2 regions of the Pedococcus soli genome follow, and region 2 is predicted to be linked to the other one. Evidence: predicted binding sites of a transcription regulator. Region 2 holds the regulator's gene; the other holds the start of a gene.

Region 1 (7,251 bases), 340 kb from region 2:
AGGGGATGCCCGACTTCATCACCCCGGTCATGTGCACCTACCCGTCGGGCCGCAAGCACCTGCAGGTCGTCGTCGACGAGCCGGCGGCCGTGGTGTGGGCGATGCAGATGAACACCGTGACCTTCCACCCCTGGCCGGTCCGCACGACCGACGTGGACAAGCCGGACGAGCTGCGCATCGACCTCGACCCGCAGCCAGGTCGGACGTTTGCCGACGCGGTGGAGGCCGCGGTCGCCCTCCGGGAGCTGCTCACCGAGATCGGCCTCACCGGGTGGGTCAAGACGTCGGGCAACCGCGGGGTCCACGTGTTCGTCCGCGTCGCCCCGACCCACGAGTTCCTCGACGTCCGCCACGGAGTCATCGGGATCGCCCGTGAGCTCGAGCGACGCCTGCCCGACCTGGTGACGGCCTCGTGGTGGAAGGAGGAGCGCGGGGAGCGCGTGTTCGTCGACTTCAACCAGGCCTGCCGCGACCGCACGATCGCCTCCGCCTACAGCCCGCGCCCGCTCGCCGGCGCACCGGTCAGTATGCCGCTGGGCTGGGACCAGCTCGTCGGTGTGGATCCGGGGGAGTTCACGGTCCGCACGGTGCCCGGCATCCTCGCTTCGTCCGGTGACGCCTGGGCCGGGATGGACGAGGCCGTCGGCGACGTGGCCGGGGCAATCGCCTTGTGGGACAAAGACATCAAGGAGCGCGGGCTCGGTGAGCTGAACTTCCCGCCGGACTACCCCAAGATGCCGGGGGAGCCGCCACGGGTGCAGCCGAGCAAGCGACGCCAGGACAAGGCCGACGACGACTACATGACCCCCAAGGCCGACCGCGACGCCGAGCTTCGGCAGCAGTGGGGGCCGGTGCCGCCCCCGGTCGCGCCCATGCTCGCCAAGCCGGTCAAGGGGATCCCGACCGGGGACTACCTGTTCGAGCCCAAGTGGGACGGGTTCCGTTCGATCATCTTCCGGTCCGGTGACGCGGTGGAGATCGGCAGCCGCAACGAGAAGCCCATGACGCGCTACTTCCCCGAGGTGGTGTCGGCGGTGCTGGAGAACTTCCCGGAGCAGGCGGTCGTCGACGGCGAGATCGTGGTCGTGGGCGCGTCGGGGGACCGGCTCGACTTCGAGGCACTGCAGCAGCGCATCCACCCTGCCGCGAGCCGGGTCAAGAAGCTGGCTGCCGAGACGCCCGCGCAGTTCGTGGCGTTCGATCTGTTGTCGCTGGACGGGGAGGACCTGACGGGGCGGCCGTTCGCCGAGCGGCGGGCGCTGCTGGAGCAGGCCTTCGACTCGGTGGCGGCCCCGATCCACCTCACCCGGGCGACGCGCGACCCCGAGGTGGCGCAGGAGTGGTTCGAGCAGTTCGAGGGCGCGGGGCTCGACGGGGTCATCGCCAAGCCGCTGTCGGGCACGTACGAGCAGGACAAGCGGACGATGCTCAAGATCAAGCACGTCCGTACCGCTGACTGCGTGGTGGCGGGCTACCGCACCCACAAGACCGGGGACGACCTCATCGGGTCGCTCATGCTGGGGCTCTACACCGACGACGGGTCGCTCATGAGCGTCGGCGTGATCGGTGCGTTCCCCATGGCGCGGCGGCGCGAGCTGTTCGAGGAGCTTCAGCCCCTGGTCACCTCCTTCGAGGACCACCCCTGGGCGTGGGCGGAGCAGGAGGCAGGAACGAGGACGCCCACCAGCGGCGCCACGAGCCGGTGGAACGCGGGCAAGGACCTCTCGTTCACCCCGTTGCGCCCCCAACGCGTCGTGGAGGTCAAGTACGACCACATGGAGGGGATCCGCTTCCGCCACACCGCGCAGTTCGTGCGCTGGCGCGAGGACCGCGACCCCCTCACGTGCACCTACGAGCAGCTGGAGGAACCCGTGAGCTTCGACCTCGCCGACGTCCTGGGTGAGGCCGGCCGATGAGCTCTGACCGCCGTCAGCTGCGCACCGCAGCGACGGTCGCAGGGGTCACCGCGGGCTCCCTCGCAGCCACGGCGGCGGTGTCGTCGGTGGGCGTGGCCGCCTATGTCGCCCGGCGGGCCCTGACCCCCGACCGTCAGCGGCCTGACGACACCCAGATCCTCGCCGTCGACGAGGGGAGCGTGACGCTGGACCTCACGCCCGAGAGCATCGTGCCGGGCCGGTACGGGCTGTGGCTCGACGGGTCGTCGGGCCACGTGCGGCTGGGTGACCTCCTGGATGTCGACGAGGACCGCGGCCGCGTGCGCCGGGAGCTCCTCGGGGTCGACTCGGGTCACCTGGCGCCGGGGTACGGGCGGTGGGACCAGTACTTCTACGCCGGCCCCCCGGACCGCGCGCTGGGGCTGCGCACCGAGTACGTCGACGTGCTGACCGAGCTCGGCACCATGCCTGCCTGGGTGGTCCGTGCCGAACAGCCGTCGACCCGGTGGGCGGTGCTGGTGCACGGCCGCGGGGCGCGGCGCGACGAGGGACTGCGTGCCGTGAAGCCGTTGCACGACAGCGGGATCAACGTGATCATCCCGTCCTACCGCAACGACCTGGGCGCCCGACGCGGGGCCGATGGCCGGTACAACCTCGGCCTCTCGGAATGGCGCGACATCGAGGACGCTGCGCTGTTCGCCGTGCAGCAGGGAGCGCGTGAGCTCATCCTCGTGGGGTGGTCCATGGGCGGCGCGATCGTGCTCCAGACCCTGAGCCGGTCCTGGCTCGCCGACCACGTCAGCCACGTGGTCCTCGATGCACCGGTGATCGACTGGACCGACGTCCTCATCCACCACGGGCGGCTGCACGGGGTGCCCGACACCATCGGTGGCCTGAGCCGGTACCTCATGGGGCGCAGGCTGACCCGTCGTCTCGTCGGGGTGCACGACCCCGTCGACGTGGCGCAGACCGACTGGGTGGCCAAGGCGTCCGAGCTGCGCCACCGGATGCTCATCATCCACTCGGTGGACGACGAGTTCGTCCCGGTTGGGCCGTCGCAGGAGCTGGCTGCCGCTCGCCCCGACCTCGTGACGATGGAGCACTGGGACACCTCGCGCCACACCAAGGAGTGGAACGTCGACCCCGAACGCTGGGAGCGGTCGGTCGCCGACTTCGTGAGCAGCTAGCAGCACGCACCTTGGCCACGGTGGGCTATCCCAGCCGTCCCTGTCCCGGCCGTCCCTGTCCCGGCCGTGCCGCTGGGTGGCCTCCGCGGCCGGTCGTCCAGGCCTGCTGGACGTGGTCGAGGATCTGGTCGACCACCTGGGTGAGGGGTTGCGTCGCGTCGACGACCACCCCGGCGGGCACGTCCTCCCCGGTCCGGTGCAGTCGGACGATGAGCTCTCGCTCGGCCGGCTTCGAGCCCCATTCGTCGGTGGGACGACGGTCCAGCCGACGGTGCAGGGTCTCGGCGTCGATGTCGAGCACGAACACCTCGTCGAACAGGTCGATGAACATCGCGAAGTTGCGCGAGCCCCCGCAGAAGAAGGTGAGCGGCTTGTTGTCGTCCGCCGCGAGGGCGCGCACCTGCTCGACGTCCCAGATGTGGTGCTCGTGGCCCGAACCACTGACCTTCACGCCGGTCAGGGGATCCCCTTGGTACGCCAGTTCACGGTCGCCGTGGATGGCCTGGTAGCCGCGTCGCCCCAGCTCATCGCACACGGACGTCTTCCCCGTGCCCGAGACGCCTTCGACCAGGAAGTTGCGTACGCCCACCGCCCCAGTCTCGAGTCAGCGGCGTGCGGGGGCAACGAGTAGGGGGCGCCGCGCGGCGGCGGCAACGCGCGGCTCGGCTCAGTGGTGGCCCCAGTTGGTGCGGATGAGTCCGCGGTCGGGGTTGTCGGGGTCGTCGAGCCAGGAGATGGTCTGCGCTGGTGGTGGTGGGGCGAGTCTGAGCCCGGGTGGGGGTGGGGCGCCCAGGGTGAGTTCGTGGTCGGAGGGGATGGCGAGGTCGTTCCAGGTGATGGCCCCGCCTGAGGGCGGTTGGTAGGTGCCTGCGGGGACGGGTGGGTCACCGCCTGGTGGTGGGGCGGTCTCGTGGGGTCGGGGTGGTCGGATGGGTAGCCCGTACCGGTTGGTGACGGTCAGGCCATCGGGGACGGTGGGGTCGCCGGTGATGGTGTAGTCGCCGCGGTCGATGCCGTCGTGGTGGGCGGTGCAGAGGCTGACCTGGTTGTCGGTGTCGGTGGGGCCGCCGTCGGCCCATGCCTGGAGGTGGTGGATCTCGACGAACCCGGTGGTGGGGCAGCCGGGGAACCTGCAGCCGCGGTCGCGGTCGGTGATGAGGCGGCGGGTGCGGTGGGGCAGGATCCGCATCGCCCGCCCGACGGACACCGGTCGCCCTTCGGTTTCCCAGACGGGTTGCACCCGCCCGTCGCTGATGAACCGTCCGAGCAGGCGCAGGGGGATGGCGTGCCCCCCGTTGACCCACGCGCCGTCGGTGTCGAGGTGCAGGTAGACCCGGTAGTGCGCCGACCTGCTGGTGGAGGTGACCGCCGCGAGGGAGCGGGTGGCCATCTCCTCGAGGGCGTCGGCGTAGGTCGGCAATCCGGCGTACCGGTCGTCGACGGGGGCAGCCCGGCCAGTCCGGGTGGGGTCGCTGGCGTCACCGCTGTCGGTGTCGCGGCGGCGCAGGAACAGTGCGTCCTTGGCCTCCTTGACGGCTTGTTCGACCAGCGCGCCGATGGTCGCGGGGGCGGAGTAGCGCAGCTGGAACCGGCCGTCGGCGTCGTAGGACATGGCCAGGTCGGGCTTGGCGCAGGCACGCTGCTCGGCGGCCGATTGGAAGGCGGTGGACGGCAGGGCGGCGGTGTCCAGGTCGCCGAACCCCAGCGTGTGCGGCTCGACGGGCAGATCGCTGCCCGCTGCGTCGGTGCCTTGGGCGGCGTGTGCGGCTGGTGCGGGGGCGGCGAACGCGTGGCGGGCGACGGCTCGGCGCAGCTGGGTGACGGTGGCGTTGCGGGCGAACTGGGTGACCGAGGCCTGGTGGGTGACCGGGACGTGGCGGGCCAGGACGGCAACCTGGTCCAGGGACAGCTCCCCAGCCTCCAACGCCACAGCTGCGTCGGTGAGCTCGGTGCGTCGCCGGGCCACGGCGACGATGTCAGCGGCATGGGCATGCGAGAGGCCGGCGCGGACGACGAGGTAGTGCTCGGGTGACTTGAACCCGCCTTCGCCCCAGTGCCGGTCGGTCATGACCTCGTCGATGATGTCGACCAGCTCGGCCTGCGCCCGGTTCAACCGACCCGCAACAGCAGCGGTCCGCTCCCACAACGCTTGGTTCCGCACGCCCCAGCCACCGTCCGGACCGGTGTCCGGGAGTGCTGCGAGCGGGGCCGTCGACATACCGTAATCGTACAGGTGTTCGAATGCTCTGAGAAGGGTTGTCCACACCCCGATCCCACGAATTCGCTCTGAGCAGAACCGAATTGGCGCCGTCCACTCGCCGCCAGTGGAAGTGGTGAGAGGCGTGCGTCAGTGGTCGACGCGCCAGCGACCGAGGACGCTTCCGTCCTCCTCGAGCAGCAGCATCGGGGTGAGCGTGACGTCGAGGTCCGGCCCGCCGGTGATCCGGCCGTGCTCGCCACCCACCAGGGTCGGCGCCCAGGTGAGGTCGACCTCGTCCACGACTCCCGCGCTGAGCATCGTGCCGAAGAGCGACGGTCCGCCCTCGGACAGGATGCTGCGGAACCCTCTGTCCTCCAACGCCGCTCGAGCCGCCCGCAGGTCCACAGCGTCCTTGCCGACCACCACGACGTGGTCGCCTCCGAGGACCTCCCTGGCGGCGGAGATGTTGGACGAGGATGCCGACTGACACGTGATGAGCATGGCCGCGCCGCGAGGTGACGTCATCGCAGCGACGGTTGGCGGTAGCTCCCCGCGGTTGCTGACGACCGCGAGCACAGGCGACTCCGGGTCCTCGTCCCGCAACGCCGGATAGCCCTCTGCACGAACGGTTCCCGCGCCCACGACGACGACGTCCGCGAGCTGCCTCAACACGGAGAAGACCCGGAAGTCGGCCGGGGTGTTGATGCTCCCCGAGCGTCCGTCCGCACCGGTCACCGCGCCGTCGAGGGAGGCCACGAAGTTGACGCGCAGCCACGCGCGGTCGGCCGGCGCGGCATACGCCTCTCGCAGGGCAGCGTCGTCCAGGTCGGTGCCGGGGGCGGGGGAGCCGGTCTCGCTGAGCAGCAGGCGCATGCGGGAAGTCTGCCTCACCTACGCTTCCCCCGTGCCCTCCTCACTCACCGAACGCTCCCCGAAGCTCGACCGCGAACGGTTGGTGCGGGACCTCGTGCCCCCGCCGCGGTTCGACGCGGAGCGGTTCTCGACGTACCGCCCCGATCCCGCGGAGCCCAGCCAGTCCGCGGCGGTGGAGCGGCTCGAGGCGTATGCCGCATCGTTGGGCGGAGCCACTGGGAGCACCGGTCTGTTCGGGCGACGTCGCAAGCGGGCGAAGGCCGGGCGCGGGATCTACCTCGACGGCGGGTTCGGCGTCGGCAAGACGCACCTGCTGGCGAGCCTCTGGCACGAGGCGGAGGGGCCGAAGTCCTTCGGGACGTTCGTGGAGTACACGAATCTCGTCGGGGCGCTCGGCTTCGCCCAGACCGTCGAGGCGCTCAGCGCGCACACCCTGGTGTGCATCGACGAGTTCGAGCTCGACGACCCGGGCGACACCGTCCTCATGGCGACCCTGCTCGCGCGCCTCACCGAGGCCGGGGTGTCGTTGGCGGCCACGAGCAACACCCTGCCGGATGCGTTGGGGGAAGGGCGGTTTGCCGCTGAGGACTTCCTGCGCGAGATCCAGGCGCTGGCATCGCGCTTCGACGTGCTGACCGTCGACGGCCCGGACTACCGGCACCGCGACACGGTCGACAGCCCGCCGCCGCTGACCGAGGCGGAGGTCGCCGAGGCGACCCAGCGGGAGGGTGCCGTGCTCGACCACTTCATCGACGTGACCCGTCACCTGTCGACCGTGCACCCGAGCCGGTACCGCACCCTCCTCAACGGGGTCACGGCCGTGGGATGGACCCACGTGCGCCCGGTGACCGACCAGGCGGTCGCGCTGCGCCTCGTGGTCCTCGCGGACCGCCTGTACGACGCAGACATCCCGGTGTTCGCCAGCGGTCAGCCACTGGGAGAGGTCTTCTCCGCCGAGATGTTGTCGGGCGGCTACCGCAAGAAGTACTACCGCGCCATCTCCCGTCTCACAGCCCTCGCGCGGGGTGACCAGCGGTGACAGGATGCGCCAATGGGCAAGAAGGACAAGAAGGCCACCAAGCATCCCGAGTCGAAG
Region 2 (7,251 bases):
TCACCTCCGCCCCGCTGCGCACCGCGACCGAGGCCGTGCGGCTGCTCACGTGCGTGCAGAGCCAGGAGCGTGACCACGCCTTCTTCTCCCTGGGCCTGCGCACCCGCAGGAGCACGTATGCCACGGTGCGCCGCGAGCTCGATGCCGGCACCTTCGTGCGCACCCACGTCCTGCGGCCGACGTGGCACTTCGTCGCCCGCGAGGACCTGCGCTGGATCCTCGCGCTGACCTCTCCCCGGGTCCTCGCCGCCAGCGCCGGTCGGCACCGGCAGCTCGGGCTCGACGACCCGCGGCGGCTCGACGGCGGACTCACCCTGCTGGCTGAGCTGTTGCAGGACAGGCAGTTCCGCACCCGCCCCGAGCTCGGCGAGCTGTTCGTGGAGAGGCGATCACCGATCAGGCCGGGCGAACAGCTCGGACACCTGATCATGGTCGCCGAGCTGCGGGGGCTGGTGTGCTCCGGACCGGTCAAGGGGGTGCACCACTCGTACGCGCTGGTCGACGACGTCGTGCCACCGGCCACGCACCTCGACCACGACGACGCGCACCGCGAGCTCGTGCGCCGGTTCTTCAGCGGGCACGGACCGGCCGGCATCAGGGACTTCACCCGGTGGTCGTCGCTCACCGTCGCGGGGACCAGGGCCGCGCTGGCCGACCTGGGCGACGACCTGGACGTGGTGGACGTCGACGGGACACCGCACTGGTTCGACCCTGCCGTCGTGCCGCGCCGCAGCCCGGCCGCCCCCGCGGCACACCTCTTCCCGGTCTACGACGAGGTGGTGCTCAGCTACCCGGCCGTGAACTTCCCGGTGGCGACGGACCACCCGTTGGCCGAGCACCCTGACCCGTTCTGGGCCACGGTCGTCCTCGACCAGACCAACGTCGGCTCCTGGAAGCGCACCGTCCGGGCAGACGTCGTCGAGGTCGACATCCGGTTGGCCCCCAGCGTCGACGCCAGGGGCCGACAGGCGGTGCGTGCCGCGGCACTGCGGCTGGCCGAGTTCCTCGGGAAAGGGCTCGAGCTCACGGGGATCTGAGACCGGAGGCGAATTACACGGTTGGACTTACCGGATCTGCCTGACAAACCGGACACCGTCGGTCCAGCCTGAACAGGTTGTCCGCCGCCACCCCTCGCGGCGGGGCGATGCGCGTCTCCTGGCGCTGTCCTGTCCCCCACCCCCAGGAAGTCATGCTGCGTTCCCGACTGTCCCCCCTCCTCGCCCGCGTCGGCACCCTTGCCCTCGTCGTCCTGGCCGGACTCGCGGTCACCGCGCCACCGGCCTCAGCCGCGACCCTCTCCCGCGAGTGCAAGGCCAACTCCATCGCCTGCATCTCGTTCTCGGGGTACGCCGGGAAGTCGGTGTGGGGGTACCCGGTGAACTCCAGTGGGAACAACTGCGTGAACTATGCGGCCTACCGGCTGATGAAGAACGGGGTGAAGCAGCAGAGCGCCATGGGCAGCGGCGGCAGCTGGGCCACCAGCGCCCGCAACCGCGGCATCAAGGTCGACCAGACGGCCAAGACCGGGGCGATCGCCCAGTGGAACTACGGCAGCCACTACGCGCCCGGCAACGGCCACGTGGGGTACGTGGAAGAGGTCACGAGCTCCTACATCGTCGTGTCGGACTCGGCCTGGACTGGCTACTCCTCCCGGATGACCATCCCGCGCGGCGACGCGAACTGGCCCAGCAACTTCCTGCACTTCAAGGACCAGCCCTACCAGCCACCGGCATCCGGGAGCTTCCTCAAGGTCCGGGAGAACGGGCAGATCTACCGGCTGGTCGGGACCACACCGGTCTACGTGAGCACGTGGGCAGCATTCGGCGGTGCCAAGGCCACGATGGCCGTCTCGGCCAGCGCCCTCGCCACCCTGCCGGCCACCATCCCCGACGGGACGTTCATCAAGGGCGCGCAGCGGGCGGAGATCTACCGGATGGCCGGCGGCGCCCCGATCCACGTCTCGGCATGGGCGAACGTCGGCGGAAGCAAGGCCACGACGATCGTCGACCAGGTGGCCATCGACCGGGCCGGTGACGGCGGCGCCTACAACCGCCTGCGAGCGGTGCCTGCCGACACGACGATGCTCCGGACGACCAAGGGCGTCGTGTACCGGATGAGGGGCGGGATCGCCTACTACTCGACCTCGATGCCGATCGCCGAGCTGAGTGAACCGGTCCTCGTCGACCACGTCGCCCTCAGCCGCGCCACCACCACCGGGGCGTTGAAGTACCGACACATCAAGGCCGTGAAGGCCCTACCGAAGATCACGCCGAAACCCTGAGCGCCCCTCACACGGAGATCTCTCCGCGCCGCCCGATGCCGGGTGATGGGTGGGGTGACCTCGCTCAGCCGGCGGCCGGGATGAGCAGCGTCTGCCCGGCGTGGACGTTGGACCCCGTCAGGTCGTTGGCGACCTGGATGCGGGCGACGGCCTCGGTGACCGGCAGCTGCGGCAGCTGGGCCGACGCGACCTCGGAGAGGGTCTGACCGGACTGGACCGTCGTCGAGTGGTCGATGACCGCTGCGGACGCGCCCCCCGAGAGCAGGCTGATCGCGAGGACCACCGCCGTGATGGCCACGGACACGGTGATCGCCAGGCGGCCGGCGCGGGTCAGCCGCAACGGCGCCGCCGGACGGATGACGACGTCCTCACCGGTGGGCACCGAGACGAGCTGCGGGCGCACGGGCCGAACGGGCATCCGCACGGGGGCGGGGGCGACGTCCCAAGCAACTGCTGCACTCATCTGGTCCTCCGTGGTGGTCAGGTGGCCGAAGCCCTTCGAACGGTTGTACGAAGTTCCTCTAGGCTGATTTCTAGCACGCATGTTCGAACTTCTCAAGACACGCCTCGAACACATGTTTGGCACTGACGTTCGAACGCCATACGCTGTGTTCATGCCTCACAGCACACCAGAGGCCACTGACAGTCCCACCCGTCACAGCACTGAGCACGGCGGCATACGCCACCTGACCTGCGGAAACGAGGAAACGGCATGAGCGAGGACAACGTCAAGGAGCTCCCCGACCGCGATCGGGGTGACGGTCTGACCGTCCGCCAGCGCCGGGTCCTCGAGGTGATCCGCAACTCGGTGGACCGCCGCGGGTACCCCCCGAGCCTGCGCGAGATCGGTGAGGCCGTCGGTCTCACCTCCCCCAGCTCGGTGGCCCACCAGCTGTCCACCCTGGAGCGCAAGGGCTTCCTGCGCCGCGACCCCAACCGCCCTCGCGCGATCGAGGTCGTCTCCCCCGACTCGACGGCCGACATGCGCGGCTACCGCGGTGGGGCGAGCGTCGAGGACGAGACGGCGGTGTTCGACGAGACGGGGATGAACGACCGGCGTCCCGAGGCGTCGTACGTCCCGGTGCTCGGCCGGATCGCCGCCGGTGTGCCGATCCTCGCCGAGGAGACCGTCGAGGACGTCTTCCCGCTGCCCCGGCAGATCGTGGGCGAGGGGCAGCTCTTCCTGCTCCAGGTCGTCGGCGAGTCGATGATCGACGCCGCCATCTGCGACGGCGACTGGGTGGTCGTGCGCCAGCAGCCGACCGCCGACAACGGCGACATCGTCGCGGCGATGCTCGACAACGAGGCGACCGTCAAGACGTTCAAGCGCAAGGACGGCAAGGTCTGGCTCATGCCGCACAACGACGCGTTCGAGCCGATCGACGGCGACCACGCCACGATCCTCGGCAAGGTCACGGCGGTCCTGCGCCGAGTCTGAGCCGCGCCCGGACCCACCCAGCCGAGTCCGGGCCGACTGAGCTCTACCGAGCCCTGCCGAGCGCTACCGAGGCCGCGCCCCGGCCGCCCTCCCCCAGCTCCCCCGTGTGCCGCCGTGGACCGACCCCCGCGGCGGCACACGGGTGGTCACCGGGGATCGGGCATCCCGGGCGCGCATGGTTCGGGTGGGACTGGGTACGTTCGGGGTGAAGGCGCAGGTTCCGGACCGGGGCCCGCGCGGCACGCGCCCGGCAACGCCAGGCACCCGGAGAACGAGGTTCACGCATGGGCAAGCACGACGAGAGCGACTACTCCGAGGCCGACCTGGTGGTCAAGGGCCAGGAGGACCACGCCGCCGGTCCGACGGCGGTGGCGGTGTCGATGAAGCGCTCCATCGACCACATGGGCCTCAAGCGGACGGCCCAGACGCTCCTCAAGCTCAACCAGGCCGAGGGCTTCGACTGCATGAGCTGCGCCTGGCCGGACCCCGATCCCGGTCACCGGCACACGGCCGAGTTCTGCGAGAACGGTGCCAAGGCGGTCGCCGAGGAGGCCACCCGCGACCGGGCCACCCCCGAGTTCTTCGCCCAGCACAGCATCGCCGAGCTCGACGCCCACACCGAGCACTGGCTCGGCCAGCAGGGCCGCATCACCCACCCGATGGTCAAGCGTCCGGGCGGGACGCACTACGAGCCGATCGAGTGGGACGAGGCGTTCGACCTCATCGGCGCCGAGCTGCGCTCGCTCGCGAGTCCGGACGAGGCGACCTTCTACACCTCGGGCCGCGCCTCCAACGAGTCGGCGTTCGCGTACCAGCTGTTCGTCCGCGCGTTCGGCACCAACAACCTGCCGGACTGCTCGAACATGTGCCACGAGTCCACGAGCATCGCGCTGCAGGAGTCCATCGGCATCGGCAAGGCCAGCGTCACCCTCGACGACGTGCACACGGCCTCGGTCATCGTCATCGCCGGCCAGAACCCCGGCACGAACCACCCGCGAATGCTGTCCGCCCTCGAGATCGCCAAGGCGAACGGCGCCAAGATCATCTCGATCAACCCGCTGCGCGAGGCAGGGCTCGTGCGGTTCAAGAACCCGCAGAAGCCCAAGGGCGTCGTCGGCCACGGCACGGCGATGGCCGACCTGCACCTGCCGGTGAAGGTCAACGGCGACCTCGCGCTGTTCCAGGCGATCGGGTCGCTGCTCGTCGAGTGGGACGCGCTCGACCACGAGTTCATCGCCACCCACTCGACGGGGTTCGAGCAGTGGCGCGACCACGTCCGCGCCGTCGACTGGGACCAGGTCGTCGAGGTCACCGGGCTGTCCCGTGAGCTCATCACCCAGGCTGCCGAGATGCTGCGCGGGTCGACCCGGACGGTCTACTGCTGGGCGATGGGCCTGACCCAGCACCGCAACGGGGTCGCCACCATCAAGGAGGTCGTCAACCTCGCCCTCGCACAGGGCAACATCGGCCGTGAGGGGGCGGGCCTCCTTCCCGTCCGCGGCCACTCGAACGTCCAGGGCGACCGCACCATGGGCATCTGGGAGCGGCCCCCGGCGACGTTCCTCGACGCGCTCCAGAAGGAGTTCGGCTTCGACCCGCCGCGTGAGCACGGCCTCGACGTCGTGGACTCCCTGCGTGGCATGCGCGACGGCAAGGTCCACTTCTTCATGGGGCTCGGCGGCAACTTCGTGCAGGCCGTGTCGGACACCGACATCGCGATCCCCGCGATGCGCAAGGTCCGCATGACCGTGCAGGTGTCCACCAAGATCAACCGCTCCCACCTCGTCTGCGGCGAGACCGCCCTGATCCTGCCCACCAAGGGCCGCACCGAGAAGGACATCCAGGCCAGCGGGGCCCAGTGGATCTCGGTCGAGGACTCCACGTGCTCGGTGCACGCGTCGCGCGGCCCGCTGGAGCCGGCCAGCCCCCAGCTCAAGTCCGAGGTCGACATCGTCACCCGCATCGCCGAGGCGACGCTCGGGGACCGGTACGGCCTGCAGTGGAAGGCGATGCGCGACGACTACCGCGCCATCCGCCACCACATCGCCAAGGTCGTCCCCGGGTGCGAGGACTACGAGGTCAACGTCCGCAAGCCGGGCGGCATGATCATGCCGCACCCGCCGCGCGACACCCGGACGTTCGACACGAAGACCGGCAAGGCCGAGTTCGTCGCCTCCCCGATCGAGGTGGTGCACGTGCCCGAGGGCCACGTGCTGCTGCAGACGCTGCGCAGCCACGACCAGTACAACACCACCATCTACGGCCTCAGCGACCGCTATCGCGGCATCGAGGGTGGCCGCAAGGTGGTCTTCGTGCACCCCGACGACATCGCGGCCTTCGGTCTGGCGGACGGCGACCTCGTCGACATCACCACCCGGTGGACCGGTGACGACGTGGTCCGGTGCGTTCGCGGCTTCCGGGTGGTCTCGTACGACACCCCGCGGGGATCGGCCGCGGCCTACTACCCCGAGACCAACCCCCTGGTCCCGCTGGACTCGACGGCGATCGGCAGCAACACCCCGACCTCGAAGTCGGTCGTGGTCTCACTCGCCCGGTCGACGTCGAGCTCGCCCGCGTCGGGGGACAGCGCCGGCGGGTCCTCGCAGGACGCCACGGGCTCGGACTGGGACCACAAGAAGTCACCGGAGCCGGAGCACCTGTCCTGACCGGTGCCCGGGGTGGCGCCGGTAGGCGTCACCCCGGGCAGGATCGGCTCGTCGGGGTCACTCGCCGAGGGTCTCGAGGTACCTGCTCAGGCGCTCGGTGATGTCGTCCGTGGCGCTGGCCTCGTCCCACAGCTCCCACCACTCGTTGTCGTCGGGCCGCAGCGCGCGGTGCAGGGCCTTGGTGGCCAGGTCCTCGAGCCCCTCGTCGACCACGATGGGCTCGTCCTCGATCCACCGCGGCAGGTACGGCTCGCGGATCGCACTCTCGAAGTCGTCACTCGCCGCCACCACGACGGCGGCGGCGATGGCCTCGGCCATCTCCGGTGCCTCGATGTAGGCACGCGACCCGACCACGCGGACCATCGCGTGCTCCACCCGGGCCCGACGCTCGTGCGGCTCGGCGTCCTCGAGGGCGTCGAGGAAGTCCAGCGCGTCGTCGTTCTCGAACGGTCCTGTCCCGGTAGCTCCCATACCGGCCTCCTTGTGCTCGGTCGTGCAGTGGCTCGACAGCGTGACCCGTCGAGCGTGCAACAGTCCCGGACGACACGCCAGTGGTCGTTCGGGCCATTCCTGACTCCACCGGACGGCACCTCCGGCCGCCTCGACATCGCCGAGGAAATGCCGTCGCCCGGAACGGGCCGGCAGGTCTAGCCTCGAGGTGCAGGGAGCCCCGCCCACCGGGAGGACCTCGTGCTGCACCCTTCGTCGACCGTATGGCGCGGACTCGCCGTGGCCGTCCTCGCCACCGTGGTGGCGGCCTGTGCGAGCGGCACTCCCGCCGTCACGGAGCGAGGCGCCCGCCCGACCGGGTCGACCGGCACGTCGTCGACCACGAGCACCGCCGACCCGGGCCACCCCGTCGGCGT

The links. Region 2 encodes LexA, which represses DNA repair genes until DNA is damaged. Its sites were predicted from a motif close to TCGAACANNTGTTCGA; they were not measured.
Region 1: the regulator LexA is predicted to act here: its motif matches at 5,308-5,323, upstream of ACYVKF_RS18365 (HNH endonuclease signature motif containing protein).

Annotation. Positions count from the first base shown of each region.
Region 1 covers NZ_BAAGSF010000006.1:643,080-650,330, reverse strand. The annotation lists gene ACYVKF_RS18380 (ATP-dependent DNA ligase) at 1-1,916, shown strand, start outside; gene ACYVKF_RS18375 (alpha/beta hydrolase family protein) at 1,913-3,082, shown strand; gene ACYVKF_RS18370 (AAA family ATPase) at 3,108-3,671, opposite strand; gene ACYVKF_RS18365 (HNH endonuclease signature motif containing protein) at 3,750-5,300, opposite strand; gene ACYVKF_RS18360 (dihydrofolate reductase family protein) at 5,430-6,155, opposite strand; gene zapE (cell division protein ZapE) at 6,154-7,194, shown strand; gene ACYVKF_RS18350 (polyphosphate kinase 2 family protein) at 7,207-7,251, shown strand, end outside.
Region 2 covers NZ_BAAGSF010000006.1:980,609-987,859, forward strand. The annotation lists gene ACYVKF_RS19860 (winged helix DNA-binding domain-containing protein) at 1-1,037, shown strand, start outside; gene ACYVKF_RS19865 (CHAP domain-containing protein) at 1,190-2,281, shown strand; gene ACYVKF_RS19870 (LysM peptidoglycan-binding domain-containing protein) at 2,346-2,744, opposite strand; gene lexA (transcriptional repressor LexA) at 2,994-3,719, shown strand; gene ACYVKF_RS19880 (FdhF/YdeP family oxidoreductase) at 4,004-6,385, shown strand; gene ACYVKF_RS19885 (DUF4259 domain-containing protein) at 6,443-6,856, opposite strand; gene ACYVKF_RS19890 (hypothetical protein) at 7,076-7,251, shown strand, end outside.